2 regions of the Mesorhizobium sp. WSM4817 genome follow, and region 2 is predicted to be linked to the other one. Evidence: riboswitches for the same ligand, from Rfam matches in the RefSeq annotation. Region 2 holds a riboswitch; the other holds the start of a gene.

Region 1 (7,822 bases), on a different contig from region 2:
GTGCTCCTCGCGCACGATCTGGCGGCCAAGCTTGTGCTGCTCGCTCTCTTCTTCTTCCAGAACGGTGTCGCGCCATTCCTCGAAATGGCTAAAGCCCTTGTCCAGCCTGCGGGTCTGGCCGCGATCGAGCCAGACGGTGGCGCGCGACACGCGCTCGAGGAAGCGGCGGTCGTGCGAGATGACGATCAGCGCCGAAGAGGTGCGGGCGAGTTCCTCCTCCAGCCATTCGATGACCGACAGGTCGAGATGGTTGGTCGGCTCATCGAGGAGGAGAATGTCGGGCTCCGGCGCCATGACGCGGGCCAGGGCAGCACGGCGGGCTTCGCCGCCGGAGAGATCGTTCGGCCGTTCCTCGCCGGACAGGCCGAGATGCTCCATCAGATAGGTGGCGCGGTAGGGATCGTCGGCGGGTCCGAGACCCGCCTCGACATAGGCGCGGACGCTGGCGAAACCATCCATGTCGGGCATTTGCGGCAGGTAGCGCACTGTTGCCGAAGGCTGGCGGAACACCTCGCCATCCTGCGGCTCGATCAATCCCGCAGCGATCTTCAGCAACCTCGACTTGCCCGAGCCGTTGCGGCCGACCAGAGCGATCTTGTCGCCCGCCGACGCCGTCAGTTCCGTCCCGTCGAGCAGCGGCGTGCCACCGAAGGTCAGTTTTATCCCGTCGAGATTGAGAAGCGGCGGCGCCATGTCAGCTTTCAGGTAGGGGGAATGGATGGGCGAGCAACAGCGCGCGGCCGCTGCCCAGCGCGACTTCGAGCCGGCCCTTGACCTCGTTGGAAATGGTCAGCGACGAGCCGAACGCCACCTCGACATGGTTCAGCGGCCATTTGGCGCCGGTCACGGTCAGACCGGCAAGGTCGGAGAAGCCGAGAATCGAAAACAGCGTGCCGTCGGCGTAGTCGAAGCCGGCCTTTCCGGGAAGCAAGGGCACGCCTTCCTGTGCGCCACTGGTCAAAAGCACCTCTGTCCCTGCCTCGGCCAGCCGGACGCCGAGCGCCAGGTGCAGGAAGGCGTGGTCGGTGCGCTTGCCGCCGAACGCGCCGGCGAGCACGAGGCTGGTCGCGCCGCGTTCGAGCGCGGCGGCGATAGCCAGTTCGCCGTCGGTCTTGTCCTTTTCTGCCGGAAACACCTGGCGCGGCACGGCGGCGAGCTCGTCCGGCAAATCCGCCGGCACCGAATCGAAGTCGCCGACCCAGAGTTCCGGCGTCAGGCGCAGAGTCCGGGCATGGCTGATGCCGGCGTCGGCGGCGATGACACGCGTGCCTTCGACCTGGCGGTCGAGCAGCGGCGTGCGGATAAGGTCGCCGCCAAGCAGGATGGTGAATTTGCTCATATGCGTGGCCCTTACCAGCCCTGCTTGCGATACGGAAGGCCGCGGTCCGGATGCCCGGCAAACTTCCGCTTGCGCCGCAGATGGGCCGGGCCTATGTGTCGAAGCGCTCTAACGGGGTGCTGGACGCGATCTTCGCGGACCGGCTGAGAGGCAACCTGCCAACCCGCTGAACCTGATCCGGTTTGTACCGGCGGAGGGATTAGACGTTTCGGACAAGCCGACGCCTCAATTCCCTTCAACGCCAACGAAGGAGGCGCCGATGCGCACGTTTTTATACACACTTGTTTCGGCAGTGCTGCTCGCGGCGACCGTTCTCGCCGGCACCGGGTCGGCATCCGCGCAGGAAAAACTCACCGTCTATACCTATGAGAGCTTCACCGCCGAATGGGGTCCAGGCCCGGCGGTCAAAAAGGCGTTCGAGGCCGAATGCGGCTGTATTCTCCAATTCGTCGCGGTCGCCGACGGCGTCGCCCTGCTCAACCGCGTCAGGCTGGAAGGGGCCGCGACCAAGGCCGACATCGTGCTCGGCCTCGACACCAATCTGACGGCGGAAGCCAAGGCCACCGGCCTGTTTTCGCCGCATGGTGCCGTCATCGACGTCAAGGTGCCGGGCGGCTGGAGCGACGATATTTTCGTGCCGTTCGACTATGGTTATTTCGCCGTCGTCTACGACACCGAAAAGCTGAAGACGCCGCCGAAGAGCCTGAAGGAATTGGTCGAGGGCAATGCCGATGAAAAGATCGTCATTCAGGATCCGCGCACCTCGACGCCCGGTCTCGGCCTGCTGTTGTGGGTGAAGTCGGTTTATCGCGACAAGGCGCCCGAAGCCTGGGCCAAGCTTAAGGCAAAGGTGCTCACCGTGACGCCGGGCTGGAGCGAGGCCTACGGCCTGTTCACCAAGGGCGAGGCGCCGATGGTGCTGTCCTATACCACGTCGCCGGCCTATCACATGGTCGCCGAAAACACCCAACGCTATCAGGCAGCGTCCTTCGACGAGGGCGCGTATCTGCAGATCGAGGTTGCCGGCATCACCAAATCAGGTGCGAAGAACCCGTTGGCGAAACAGTTCCTGACTTTCATGACCGGGCCGAAATTCCAGGATGTCATTCCCGAGACCAACTGGATGTTCCCTGCCGGCAAGACCGAGAAGCCGCTCAATCCGGCTTTCGACAAGCTCGTCAAGCCGACCAAGACGTTGCTGTTAAGCCCCGAAGAGGTCGCCGCCAACCGCAAGGCCTGGGTCGACGAATGGCTGTCGGTGATGAGCAAGTAGCTTGTGATTGAGAGATGATCACTCTACGGCGCCGGGAACTCGGCCTCAGCCATATTTTCTGCTTCGACGATCGTTGAACTAGGCAGGGCGGCATGCGTACCGGATATCCTGCCGACCCCCGCGTCACCGCCGGCACAATTGCGCTTGCCGCTGTTGCGCTGCTGATCGGCGGCGCGTTCGCCGGGCTCATCGTCGAAGGCGCCCGCGATCCGTCCGGCGCCGCGTCGGCCTTCGATTCCTACCTCTTCAGCGTCGCCCGATTCACGTTGTGGCAGGCATTGCTGTCGACACTGCTCTCCGTCGTGCCAGCGCTGTTCGTGGCGCGGGCGCTGTCGCGGCATCCGCGCTTCTTTGGTCGCGGCCTGATCCTGCAGCTCTTCGCCGTGCCGCTCGCGCTGCCGGCCATCGTCGCAGCACTCGGGATTCTGGCACTCTATGGCCGTGCAGGCTATTTTGCCGGCGTGCTCAGCGCGATCGGCGGTCAGGGCTGGCCGGGCATGTACGGCCTGTCCGGCATCCTCGTCGCCCATGTCTTCTTCAATCTGCCGCTGGCGACGCGGCTGTTCCTCGAAGCGCTTGCGACAGTGCCGGCCGACCAGTGGCGGCTGGCGAGCCAACTCGGCATGGGCGCCAGGCCCGCCTTCCGGCTGATTGAATGGCCGACGCTGCGCGCGGCGCTGCCGGGCGTCGCCGGGCTTGTCTTCATGCTCTGCATCACATCCTTTACCATCGTACTCACGCTGGGCGGCGGGCCGCGTGCGACGACGCTGGAGGTCGCCATCTACCAGGCGCTGCGTTTCGATTTCGATCCTGCCCGCGCGGTGACGCTGACAGTGCTGCAGATCGCGCTGACCTTCGTCGTCGTGCTGGCATTGATGCGGCTCGGCGCCAATACCGTCGGCGACGCCAACCTGCCGGTGGCTTCGCGCCGCTATCTTTCGGCCGGCGCCGCCGAGACCGTGCTGAACGCAGCATTGATCATCCTCGCTTTGCTGTTCGTCGCCGGGCCGATGGCGGCCACGGTGACGTCAGGCCTTGGCGCCGATCTCGGCCGGCTGGCGGGCGAGAGCGCGGTGCGGCAAGCGGCGCTGACCAGCGCCGTGCTCGCCTTGCTGGCGGCGCTGCTTGCAGTGGCGCTGTCGCTGTCGCTGGTCATGGCACGCCGGGCGCTGGCCTTGAGGCGTCGCGTCGGCGCCAGGACGCTGCTCGAATACGCCACCGATACCGGCGCCGGCTTCGTCCTCGTCGTGCCGCCCGTCGTCATCGGCGCCGGCTGGTTCCTGCTCCTGCGGACCGTCAGCGACGTCTTTGCCATCGCCCCTGTCATGGTCGTCGCCGTCAATGCGGTGATGGCGATGCCGTTTGCCATCCGCGCCATTCGCCCCGGCTATGATGCGGCGAGCGAACGCCACGAGCGGCTCTGTTTGCTGCTTGGCATTTCGGGCTGGAATCGTTTCCGGCTGGTCGACTGGCCGTCGCTGCGGCGGCCGCTCGCCACCGGTTTCGCGTTCGCGATGGCTTTGTCGCTCGGCGATCTCGGCGTCATTGCCCTGTTTGGCAGCGACTCCCTGCAGACGCTGCCTTATCTCTTGCTGGCCCGCATGGGCAGCTACCGCACGATGGACGCGGCCGGCCTGGCATTGCTGCTCGGCCTCGTCTGTCTCGCGCTTGTCCTGGCCGCGGACTGGCTGGGACGGGGAGAAAAATCATGATGCTCAACAGCGAAAACGGTACGGCTGTGCGGCTGGAAAAGGTCTCGTTCAGCTATGGCGAAGCGCCGTTTTTATTCGATGTCGAGTTCGCCGCCTCGAAGATCACCGCCATCATGGGGCCGAGCGGCTCGGGAAAATCGACACTGCTCAACCTGGTGGCCGGCTTCGAGACGCCGCGATCGGGCCGCGTGCTGATCGGTGGCGGCGAAGTCGGCGGCAAACCGCCTTCGGCGCGGCCAGTGTCGATGGTGTTCCAGGAAAACAATCTCTTCGCCCATCTTTCGGTCGAACGAAATGTCGGCCTTGGCCGCTCGCCATCGCTCAGGCTGACCGAGGCCGACCACGCTGCAATCGCCGGGGCGCTCAAGCGCGTCGGCCTTGCCGGCAAGCAACGGCGCCTGCCGCGCGAACTCTCCGGCGGCGAGCGGCAGCGCGTCGCGCTCGCCCGCGTCCTGGTGCGCGACCGGCCGGTGCTCTTGCTCGACGAACCGTTCGCCTCGCTCGGACCGGCCTTGCGCGACGACATGCTCGATCTGGTAGCCGACCTCCAAGCGGAGCGGCGCATGACGGTGCTGTTCGTCACCCATCAGCCGGAGGACGCCCACCGTATCGGCCAGGACATGGTGTTCCTGGACAATGGCACGGTTGCCGCAACCGGGACTGTCGCCGATTTTTTTACCAAGGCTGGACCGGAAGCCTTTCGGCGCTATATCGGTGCAGGTCCGTTTGGCGCAGGATCACGAGATGTTGCCCGGAAGCGGACATAATTTACGGCCAAACCGGCTTCAGGCGATGTGGCGTTTGCTTGCCAAGGTCAAAGTAGTGTGGCTAGGTCCTCCGATACTGGTCCGGCATAGGTTGTGATTTGCCACTACGGTGCCATCCGCGCTCGTGGGCTCGAAGGACGCTGTGGCAGTTGATTTTGCGCATGATCTGAAAATCGATGCCCGATTTTCGGGCCATGTGCTGAGAGCCGAAAGGAAGCTGTTCTGCCGACCGGCACAGACAGAGTGAGAAGGAAACCGCTGGCGCGCTTCCTGGCGCTGGCCGGCTTTGCCATGGCATTGGCAAGCTGCCAGATGTTCACGCCTCCGGACGTTCAGGAATCCGGCTTCCAGCCTTCCAGCAAACCGGTCACCGTCGACAATGTTGCCGCCAACAGCAAGGTCGCCGAAATGGCCAAGGCGCAGCATCCGCGCATCCTCGCGACCTATGGCGGCGAATATTCCGATCCCAAGCTCGAGCGCATGGTCGCCAAAGTCGTCGGCAGCCTGACGGTGGTTTCGGCCAACCCGAGCCAGACCTACCGCATCACGATCCTCAATTCGCCCAACGTCAACGCTTTCGCATTGCCTGGCGGCTATCTCTACATCACGCGCGGCCTGTTGGCGCTGGCCAACGATTCGGCCGAGCTCGCCGCGGTCATCGCGCATGAGATGGGCCATGTCACTGCAAACCACGGCTTGCAGCGCCAGCAGCTCGAGGCCGAGGAAGGCTTTGCGACAAAAGTCGTCTCGGATGTGCTCGGCGACAGCCCGACCGCCAAGGCGGCACTGATCCGCGGCAAGCTGCGGCTTGCCCAGTTCTCGCGCAATCAGGAGCTGGAGGCCGACGGCATCGGCATCAAGTCGATCGGCGAGGCGGGCTTCGATCCGTTTGCCGCCGGCCGCTTCCTGCAGTCCATGTCGGCCTACACCGATTTCCGCTCGATCAGCGGCGCCACCGACGCCAGCCTCGACTTCCTGGCAACGCACCCGAACACGCCGCAACGCATCGATCTGGCGCAGCGCCACGCCCGCCAGTTCGGCGCGCCCGGCGTCGGCACGCGCGACCGCGACGCCTTCCTCGCCGGCATAGACGGGCTGCTCTACGGCGACACGCCGGAGGAAGGCTATGTGCGTGGCGAAACCTTCCTGCATCCGGGGCTCGGCGTGTCGTTCTCGGTGCCCGACGGCTTCATCATCGACAACTCGGCCGCGGCGGTGACGGCAACCGGGCCGGGCGACATAGCGATCCGCTTCGACGGCGTCTCGATCGACAGGAACCGATCGCTGACCGACTACCTCCGCAGCGGCTGGGTGGCCGGTCTCGACGAAAGCAGCGTGCGCCAGGAAACAATCAACGGCAACGAGGCGGCGACGGCGCATGCCAGCGCCGAGGGCTGGCAGTTCGGCATCGCGGTGATCCGCGCCGGCGGCCAGGTCTACCGGCTGCTGACGGCAGCCCCCTCCGCCAGCACCTCGCTGGATGCGGTGGCGCGCTCGGTCAGCGGCTCGTTCCGGATCTTGAGCGCGGCCGAAAAAGCAGCGCTGAAGCCGCTGCATATCCGCGTCGTCACGGTCCGGCCCGGACAGACCATGGGTTCGCTCGCGGCGCAGATGGTCGGCGTCGACCGCAAGCTCGACCTGTTCAGGGTGCTCAATGCAATGTCGCCCGGCGCAGCCGTTTCGGCCGGCGACAAGGTCAAGATCATCACCGACAGATAGGGTGTGTCGATATTCAGGTGATGCCGGCCCGCAAACGGCAATTTCGTGCGCTTCCGACCTTCGCCGGCCGGAGCACTCATGAGCGGTCGCGGCAGTAAGGCTACGGCCGGCGTAGGCCGGTGCTCACGTACTTTATGTACGCTCCGCTCCGGTTCTCGGAAACCACCTGGTTTGGTCGCTTCGCGCCCGTCTTCGACTCCGACTCGTCCTAACCTGAATCGCAACACACCCCTAGGCGGCGGTCGCCAGAAACTCGGGGTTTTGCTTCACCAGCGCTATCTTGAGCTTTTCCATGGCGCGTGCCTCGATCTGGCGGACGCGTTCCTTGGAGATGCCAAGCGCCTCGCCGAGGGCTTCGAGCGTCGCGCCCTCGTCGCTCAGCCGGCGTTCCTCGATGATCCTGAGCTCGCGGGCATTGAGCGCGCCGAGCGCGGTTTTCAGCCAGATAGAGCGGCGTTCGACATCGATCGTGTCGCCCACGACTTCGTCCGGCAAAGGATCGTCCGAAACCAGGAAATCCATTCGCTCTGTGGCGCCCGCATCGTCGGCGAGCGGCTGGTTGAGCGAACTATCCGGGGCCGAAAGGCGCGAGTCCATCATCGCCACGTCGGCCTCGGAGACGCCAAGCGCCACCGACACCTCGCGGTAGAGCGAGGTGTTCGAGATCGGCTCGGCACCGTTCGCCAAGCGGGCGCGCAGGCGCCGCAAATTGAAGAACAGCGCCTTCTGCGCCGAACTGGTGCCGCCGCGCACGATCGACCAGTTGCGCAGGATATAGTCCTGCATCGAGGCACGGATCCACCACGTCGCATAGGTCGAAAACCGCACCTCGCGCTCCGGTTCGAAACGGGCCGCTGCCTCCAGCAGGCCGACATGGCCTTCCTGCACCAGGTCGCCGAGGGGCAGGCCATAGTGGCGGAACTTCGAGGCCATGGAAATAACCAGCCGCATATGCGCCATGGCGATTTGGTGCAGTGCCTGCTGGTCGTTGTCTTCCTTCCAGCGCAGCGCG
Region 2 (7,822 bases):
GCCAGCTTGTGCGCCTCCTTCGGCAAGGTCTCGTCGTGGAAGGAGCGCGCGGTTTCGGGGTCGAGCGACAGGTTGAACTGGTCTTCCCAACGAAACTCGAACCGCGCCCTCGACAGCGCATCGTCGCGGAGCTTCGCTGTCGGATGACCCTTGGCGAGGTCGGCGGCGTGCGCGGCTATCTTGTAGGTGATGACGCCCGTCTTGACGTCGTTGCGGTCGGGGAGACCGAGATGCTCCTTGGGCGTGACATAGCAGAGCATCGCCGTGCCGTACCAGCCGATCATCGCAGCGCCGATGCCTGAGGTGATGTGGTCGTAGCCGGGTGCGATGTCGGTGGTCAGCGGCCCAAGCGTGTAGAAGGGCGCCTCGCCGCAGACTTCGAGCTGCCTGTCCATGTTCTCCTTGATCTTGTGCATCGGAACGTGGCCTGGCCCCTCGATCATGACCTGGCAATCCTTGGCCCAGGCGATCTTTGTCAACTCGCCGAGCGTTTCCAGTTCGGCGAACTGCGCCGCGTCGTTGGCGTCGGCGATCGAGCCGGGACGAAGGCCGTCGCCGAGCGAGAACGACACGTCGTAAGCGCGGCAGATGCCGCAGATTTCCTCGAAATGCTCGTAGAGGAAGCTTTCGTGGTGATGATGCAGGCACCATTTCGCCATGATGGAACCGCCGCGCGACACGATGCCGGTGACCCGGTCGACCGTCAGCGGGATGTAGTGCAGCCGCACACCGGCATGGATGGTGAAATAGTCGACGCCCTGTTCGGCCTGTTCGATCAGCGTATCGCGGTAGATTTCCCAGGTCAGGTCCTCGGCGATCCCTCCGACCTTCTCAAGCGCCTGGTAGAGCGGCACGGTTCCGATCGGCACAGGCGAATTGCGGACGATCCATTCGCGGATGTTGTGGATGTTGCGACCGGTCGACAGGTCCATGACGGTGTCGGCTCCCCAGCGGATCGCCCAGACCATTTTTTCGACCTCTTCGGCCATCGACGAGGTGACGGCTGAATTGCCGATATTGGCATTGATCTTGACCAGGAAATTGCGGCCGATGATCATCGGCTCGCTCTCCGGGTGGTTGATGTTGGCGGGAATGATAGCCCGTCCGCGCGCTATCTCGTCGCGCACGAATTCCGGCGTGACGAAGTCCGGGATTGCCGCGCCGAAAGAGTTGCCGTCGCGCTGCATCCCGCCGCGTAAGCTCTCGCGGCCGAGATTCTCGCGAATGGCGACGAACTCCATTTCGGGGGTGATGATCCCGGCGCGCGCATAGGCAAGCTGCGTCACCGCTTGGCCCGTTTTTGCCTTTAGCGGCCGGTGGCGCACGGGAAATTCCGGCGTCAGGCGCTCACCTGACGCAAAGCCGTTGTCCTCCGGCCTGACACTGCGGGCATCGTGGAATTCGACGTCGCCGCGCACCGTCACCCATTCATTGCGAAACCTGGCGAGGCCCTTTTCGATGCTGGTTTCGACAGTCGGGTCCGTATAGGGGCCGGACGGATCGTAAACGGTGACAGGCGGTTCGCCTGCCGTCGGATGGACGGCGATTTCCCGCATCGGCACCCTGATCTGCGGGTGAATCAGGCCGGGTTTGTGGATTTTCCTTGAGGCGGGCAGCGGTCCCGTCGACACGGCGGGGGAAATGGCATTCATTTTGAGGCTCCTTTGCTCATGCATTGGAGACCCAGTTCTGTGCCGGAAGGATGAAAAGACGCTTCTGCCTGCCTGCTTACAGGTTTTCGGGCATGGACTCCGCAAAGCGCTTGCACCGTCCCTACGCCAGTATGAACTGGATCAGGTTCAACGGGTCACTGCGCCGCGAAAGCCAGCAGTATCTCAGCCCCTTGCCGGGACCCCCCTGGTGAATGGGTCAAATTGAGCGGGCGATCGCCATTTTGTCAAGCGCATTCGGCCCATCAATCGGCAACGCTTGCTGGGCGCGCGCGGACGAACTATTGAGCCTGCGTTAGCCATTTGGGCTGCGGCACGGCCTGCAGCAGGCTTTGCGTATAGTCGTGGCGAGGCGCCCCGAACAGCGCCGCGGTTTGGCCTTCCTCGACAATCCTTCCGTCTTTCATGACCATGATCCGGTCGGCGAAATGGCGCACGATCGGCAGGTCGTGGGTGATGAAGATATAGGAGAGGCCGAGCCTCGTCCTGAGGTCGGCCAGAAGGTCGATCACCTGCGCCTGGATAGAGACGTCGAGCGCCGAAACCGCCTCGTCGCAGACGATCAGTTCCGGCTCGCTGGCAAGCGCGCGCGCAATGGCGATGCGCTGCCGCTGGCCGCCGGAAAACTGATGCGGGTAGCGCTCGGCGTGCTCCGGCAGCAGCCCCACCAGTTCCAGGAGCTCTGCCACGCGAGCCTTCCACCTGTCCTTCGGCAGGATATCGCGGTGGATCACCCAGGGCTCGGAAATGATCGAATAAACGCGCATGCGCGGATTCATCGATCCGTATGGGTCCTGGAAGACCATCTGGACCTTGCGCCGAAACGCCATGAGGCGCTTTCCATTCATGTCGAAGATGTTCTCACCGGCAAAGACCGCGCTGCCGGCGCTTGGCGCGTTCAGCCCCAACAGCATGCGCGCGACGCTCGATTTGCCGGAGCCGGACTCGCCGACGATGCCGAGCGTTTCTCCTCTCCTGACCTCGAAGCTTATGTCGTCCACCGCCTTGAACGTCCGCTTGCTGCTAAAAGCTCCGGAAGCAAGCTCATAGTGCTTGGTGAGATGTTCCACCTTGAGCAGCGTCTCGCCGGCGATCGCCGTCGAACGCCTGTTCGGCGCCTCCGCTGCGTTGCCGTGGGGCAGGGCGGCGATGAGGCGGCGCGTATAGGGGTGCTGCGGATTGCTGAAGACCTCCTTGGCGATGCCTGTCTCGACGACCTTGCCGCCGTTCATGACGATGATCCGGTCCGCCATGGACGCGGCGACTTCGAGGTCGTGGGTGATCATGATCAACGCCATGCCGGTTTCGCGCTGGAGATCGCGCAGCAGATCGAGGATCTGCGCTTGCACGCTGACGTCCAGGGCAGTCGTCGGCTCATCGGCGATCAGGATGTCCGGTTTCAACGCGATCGCCATGGCAATCATCACGCGCTGGCGCTGTCCGCCCGAGAACTGATGCGGATAGAAGTCGACGCGGTTTTGCGGCTCTGGAATGCCGACGCGCCGAAGCAGTTCTATCGTCTTGGCGCGTGCGCCCTTGCCGCTCTCTGCGCCGTGGCTCTCATAGACCTCCTCGATCTGGCGCCCCACCGTGTAGACCGGGTTCAAATAGGCGAGCGGATCCTGAAAGATCATCGCAATCCTGCGGCCGTTGATGCTTCGGCGCGCCTCGGCACCGAGGCCTGACAGTTCGACGCCATCGAAGAGGCAGGAGCCGGCCACGATGTCGCCTGGCGGACAGTCGATGAGATCCATCACCGTGCTGGTGCTGACGCTCTTACCCGAACCGCTTTCGCCGAGGATCACCAGCGTCTCGCCACGGCTGACGTGGAAAGAGACATCGTCGACGGCGCGTATCGGTTCATCGTCCGAAAGAAAATCGACGGTCAGACACTCCACCTTGAGAATGGTCGCGTTGCTCATCGGGCAGCTTTTCGCAATGTCTGAAGGCGCCAGCGTTGCTGCGGATCGGCGACGGTGCGCGCCCAGTTCGAGAGGATGTTGAGCGACAGCGTCGTCAGCATGATTGCAAGGCCCGGCCAGAATGCGATCCACCAGGCGGTGGCGAGATAGCCGCGGCCGTTTGCGACCATTGCGCCCCAGGTGAAGTCGGGTGGCTGAATGCCGAGGCCAAGGAAACTCAGCGCCGATTCCGACAAAATGACGGTCGCGAAATCAATGGCTGAAATCGTCACCAATGTCGGCAGGACCAGGGGGGCGATGTGCCGGATGATGATCCGGGCCGGCTTCGCGCCCATGGCTCGCGCCGCGCTGACGAACATGCGCTCGCGCAACTCCAGCACTTCCGCGCGCGCCGTTCTGAGGTAGATCGGCATGCGCGTCACGGCGAGAACGATCACCAGGTTGGTGATGCTCGGACCCAGCGTGTAGAGCACGATGAGCGCCAGCAGCAGCGAGGGAAAGCTCATGACGACATCGGCGAGGCGCAGGATGAGATGGCTGTACCAGCGCTCCGAATAGCCCGCTATCAGGCCCAGCGTTCCACCGACCAGCATCGACGCGAACACCGCCGCCGCGGCAATGCCGAATGTGTTCTGCGCGCCGACAATCAGCCTGGCCAGGATGGGCCGGCCGAGGGTGTCGGCGCCAAGGACGTAGATCCAGCCACTGGCCAGCGAGAACGGGGCAAGATTGCGCTGGCGCAGGCCCAGCCGCGAAGCGGCATCGCCCACCAGCCACGGGCCGAGGACCGCAGCGAGCACGACGATCACCAGGAAAATGGCGGCGGCGAGCGCAAGCCTGTCGCGCTTCAAATAGGCGAAAAGCACGCGGCCGCTGCCTGGAACGGCCGCCGGCTTGATGTCGGGGGTGATGATCGTCATGGCTCAGTACCGGATGCGCGGATCGAGAGCCGCGTAGAGGAGGTCGATCGCGATGTTCAGGATGAAGATGGCGGTTGCCGTCACCAGGATGGTCGACTGGACGACGGCAAAATCGCGCTGGATGATCGAATCGATCATCAACTTGCCGATGCCGGGCCAGCCGAATATCGACTCCACGACGACGGCGCCGTTGACGAGGCTGGTCGCCAGGTCGCCGGCGACCGTGACGACGGGCAGCAGCGAGTTGCGAAGCGCATGGCCGAAGATGATCTTCTGCCGCGGCAGGCCCTTGGCCCTTGCGGTCTTGATGTATGGAGAGGCAAGCGCCGACAGCATGGTTCCGCGCACGACCTGCACCAGGAGACCGAAAGGGCGAAGCATCAGCACGAAGGTCGGCATGATCCAGTGGACCCAGGTGCCGGTGCCCGATGTCGGCAAAAGCCCGAGCCCCACGGCGAAGACAAGGATGCCGACGATGGCGACCCAGAAATCCGGCGCGCTTGCGCCGGCCAGCGAGACGAGGCTGGCGATACGGTCGAAGATGCTGCCTGGCCACGCGGCCGCCAGCGAGCCGACAAGGATTGCCAAGGCGGTCGACAGCGTGATCGCGACGACGGCCAGCTTCAGCGTTTCCGGGAACGCCTCGAGCGCGACCTGCATCGCCGAGCGGTTCTGGCGCAGCGATTCACCGAAATCCAGCTGCAGCAGATCGCGCAGATATCCCAGAAACTGCCAATGGATCGGCTGATCGAGGCCGTTCAACCGCGCGAACGCGGCCCGAGCTTCTGCAGTCGAGTCCAGAGGCAGGTACAAGGCGGAAGGATCGCCGGTGAGCCGTGTCAGGAAAAAAACCAAGGTCAAAAGACCGATGACCGACAGGATGCTGTGCGACGCCCGGCGTCCAAGATAGATTATCATTTCGGATGCCCTTCGGCGGATATCGACGGAGGCAGCGGGTCAGGGGGCGCAGGGCGACGACCGCCTGGCACCCCCGTATCGCTCAGTCTTTGATGGCGATATTGGCCAGCGGTATTTCGCTGTTGGTGGTGATATCGGGCTTCCATTCCAGCCTGGTGCCAACCCGGGTATAGCCGATCATGTGGAACATCGGGATGTCCGCCACCACTTCGTTGCGGGCCTTGCCGAAGATCGCCTTGAAGCTGTTGGTGCGGGCTTCGCCGGTCGCCGCCAGTGCCTCGTCTATCTGCTTGTCGAATGCCGGATCGGCCAAGGTCGAGTAGCTGCCGCTCGATCGATAGAAGATCGGCACCGTGAAGGCCGCATCGCCCTTGTTGTTGTCATGCATCATCTGCAGAAGATTGGGGCCGCGCTCCGCCGGGAACGGCTTTTGCAGATAGCGCAGCCAGTCGGCGACATCGAGCATGGTCAGCTTCACGTTGAGGCCGGCATCCTGCCACATCGTCATCATCGCCTCCATCGCTTCGGCGCCGTTCGGATAGATGCCGTTTCGCCCGATGAGCTTGATCTCGGTGTCGACCGCGACGCCCGCCGCGCGCGCCTCTTCGATAAGCTTTTTCGCCTCTTCCGGATCATACGACCAAGGCTCGAGCGCATCGTCATGGCCGTTGATCCCGGAGACGACCATCTGCGACGCACGCTTGACGTCGTCGCCGAACAGCTGGGCAAGGCCTTCCCAGTCGATCGCCAGGTTGAGCGCCTTGCGCACGCGCAGGTCGTCGAGCGGCGGCTCGGCGGCATCGATGCGGATGGCGGTGGTTTCGGAGTTCAGGTAGGCGAAATCCGTCTCCGGATTGCTGGCGTCCTGGATGGCAATCGACGGTGTCAGGTCGGCTTCCCCGGTCTCCACCATGGCGGCTCGAATCGAGGATTCGGGTCGCCAGACATAGGTTGCCTTGGTGATCTGCGGCTTGTTGCCCCAATAGCCGTCGAACGCGTCCAGCACCACGGTCTGCGGGGAAAAGGTCGACAGCGTGAACGGGCCGGTGCCGACCGGATCGTTCACCGCCTGGTCGACCGGCGTCTTCGGCGAGACGATCATGACCACGCTCAACAGCGTCGGCATGATGGGCTCGGGCCTGTCCGACTTTATTTCGACGGTCAGCTTGTCGAGCGGCGTCAGCGTCAGTTTGGCATCGCCGAATTTCGCAATGTTGCTGCAGGTAAGCTTGCCGCTGATCATCCTGTTGATGGAGAAGACGACCGCATCCGCATTGAGTTCGGTTCCGTCCTGGAATTTGACGCCTTCGCGCAGCTTGATCCGCCAGGTGGTCGGATCCACGCTGGTCCACTCGGTCGCCAGTTTCGGCTGGGGCTGTCCGCTGTTCGGATCGATGACGGTCAACGATTCAACTACGTTTTGGCTGAGTATCTGGCCGACATTGGTGATGATGGTGCCGCAGGGCTCCAGATTGGCCGGCTGCTCCGGCAGGACGATACGGATCTCCTGCGCCGCTTCCTGTGCGACGGCCGATGGCGCGGCAGCGGTCATCATTGCGACAGCTGCAATCGTATGAATGCTTCTGTTCATGTCTCTCCTCCCTTGTTCTTCCATTTGGGATCTTCCGTTTTGGCTGTCGCACGAGACGATCCTCCTCATCCCGTGCTGCCGACAACTTGCCGATCTCGCGGCGGCTAGGCGGCGATCTTCTCGATCAGTCCGCGCAGCGCGTCTTTCTCCTGCGGCTTCAGATCCGTCAGCGGCGGCCGAAGCGGGCCGGGTGTTCGTCCGATGAGTTCGACGCCTGCCTTGATGATCGACACCGGATAACCTTGCTCGCGATCGCGCAGAGCCGCGAAGGGAAAGAAGAAGCTGTGCAGGATTTCTTCCATTGCAGCGCGATCACCTGTCCGCATCGCCCTGTAGAAGCGCTGTGCCAATTCCGGCACGAAATTGAAGACCGCGGAGGAATAAGTCGTCACGCCGGCGCCGTTGAAGCCCTCGGCAAACAGCTCATGCGTGGGCATGCCACCGATGTAGCAGAGCCGATCGCCGAGCTTTGCAGTGACGTGGCGGACAAGATCTATCTTGCCTGTGCCGTCCTTGAACCCGATGAGGTTTGGGCACGCGTCAGCAAGGCGGGCGACCGTGTCGGCATTGGCGACCGAGTTCGCACGGTTGTAGATGATGACGCCGAGGCCGGTGGACTGGCACACGGCCTTGACATGCCGAAAAATCCCCTCTTGCGGGGCCTCCATCAGATAGTGAGGCAGAAGCAGGAGACCGTCGGCTCCCGCAGCCTCGGCGCGGCGGGCGATTTCCGTGGCGAGCGCCGTGCCGTAACCGCAGCCGGCGATGATCGGCACGTCTCCCGAGGCATCCTTGGCCGCG

Evidence for each region. Region 2 has a riboswitch for thiamine pyrophosphate ahead of thiC (phosphomethylpyrimidine synthase ThiC). Riboswitches for the same ligand answer to the same signal wherever they lie in the genome.
Region 1: linked by a shared signal. The riboswitch ahead of thiB (thiamine ABC transporter substrate binding subunit) and the one ahead of thiC (phosphomethylpyrimidine synthase ThiC) in region 2 are both predicted to bind thiamine pyrophosphate.

What each region holds. Positions count from the first base shown of each region.
Region 1 covers NZ_JBVVQQ010000018.1:37,397-45,218, forward strand. The annotation lists gene AC0L2K_RS22825 (ABC-F family ATP-binding cassette domain-containing protein) at 1-693, opposite strand, end outside; gene AC0L2K_RS22830 (thiamine diphosphokinase) at 695-1,339, opposite strand; TPP riboswitch at 1,442-1,555, shown strand; gene thiB (thiamine ABC transporter substrate binding subunit) at 1,599-2,612, shown strand; gene thiP (thiamine/thiamine pyrophosphate ABC transporter permease) at 2,705-4,324, shown strand; gene thiQ (thiamine ABC transporter ATP-binding protein) at 4,321-5,091, shown strand; gene AC0L2K_RS22850 (M48 family metalloprotease) at 5,383-6,810, shown strand; gene AC0L2K_RS22855 (RNA polymerase factor sigma-32) at 7,042-7,822, opposite strand, start outside.
Region 2 covers NZ_JBVVQQ010000002.1:452,161-459,982, forward strand. The annotation lists gene thiC (phosphomethylpyrimidine synthase ThiC) at 1-1,652, opposite strand, end outside; TPP riboswitch at 1,753-1,869, opposite strand; gene AC0L2K_RS04800 (ABC transporter ATP-binding protein) at 1,952-3,592, opposite strand; gene AC0L2K_RS04805 (ABC transporter permease) at 3,589-4,512, opposite strand; gene AC0L2K_RS04810 (ABC transporter permease) at 4,516-5,430, opposite strand; gene AC0L2K_RS04815 (ABC transporter substrate-binding protein) at 5,513-7,021, opposite strand; gene kdgD (5-dehydro-4-deoxyglucarate dehydratase) at 7,126-7,822, opposite strand, start outside.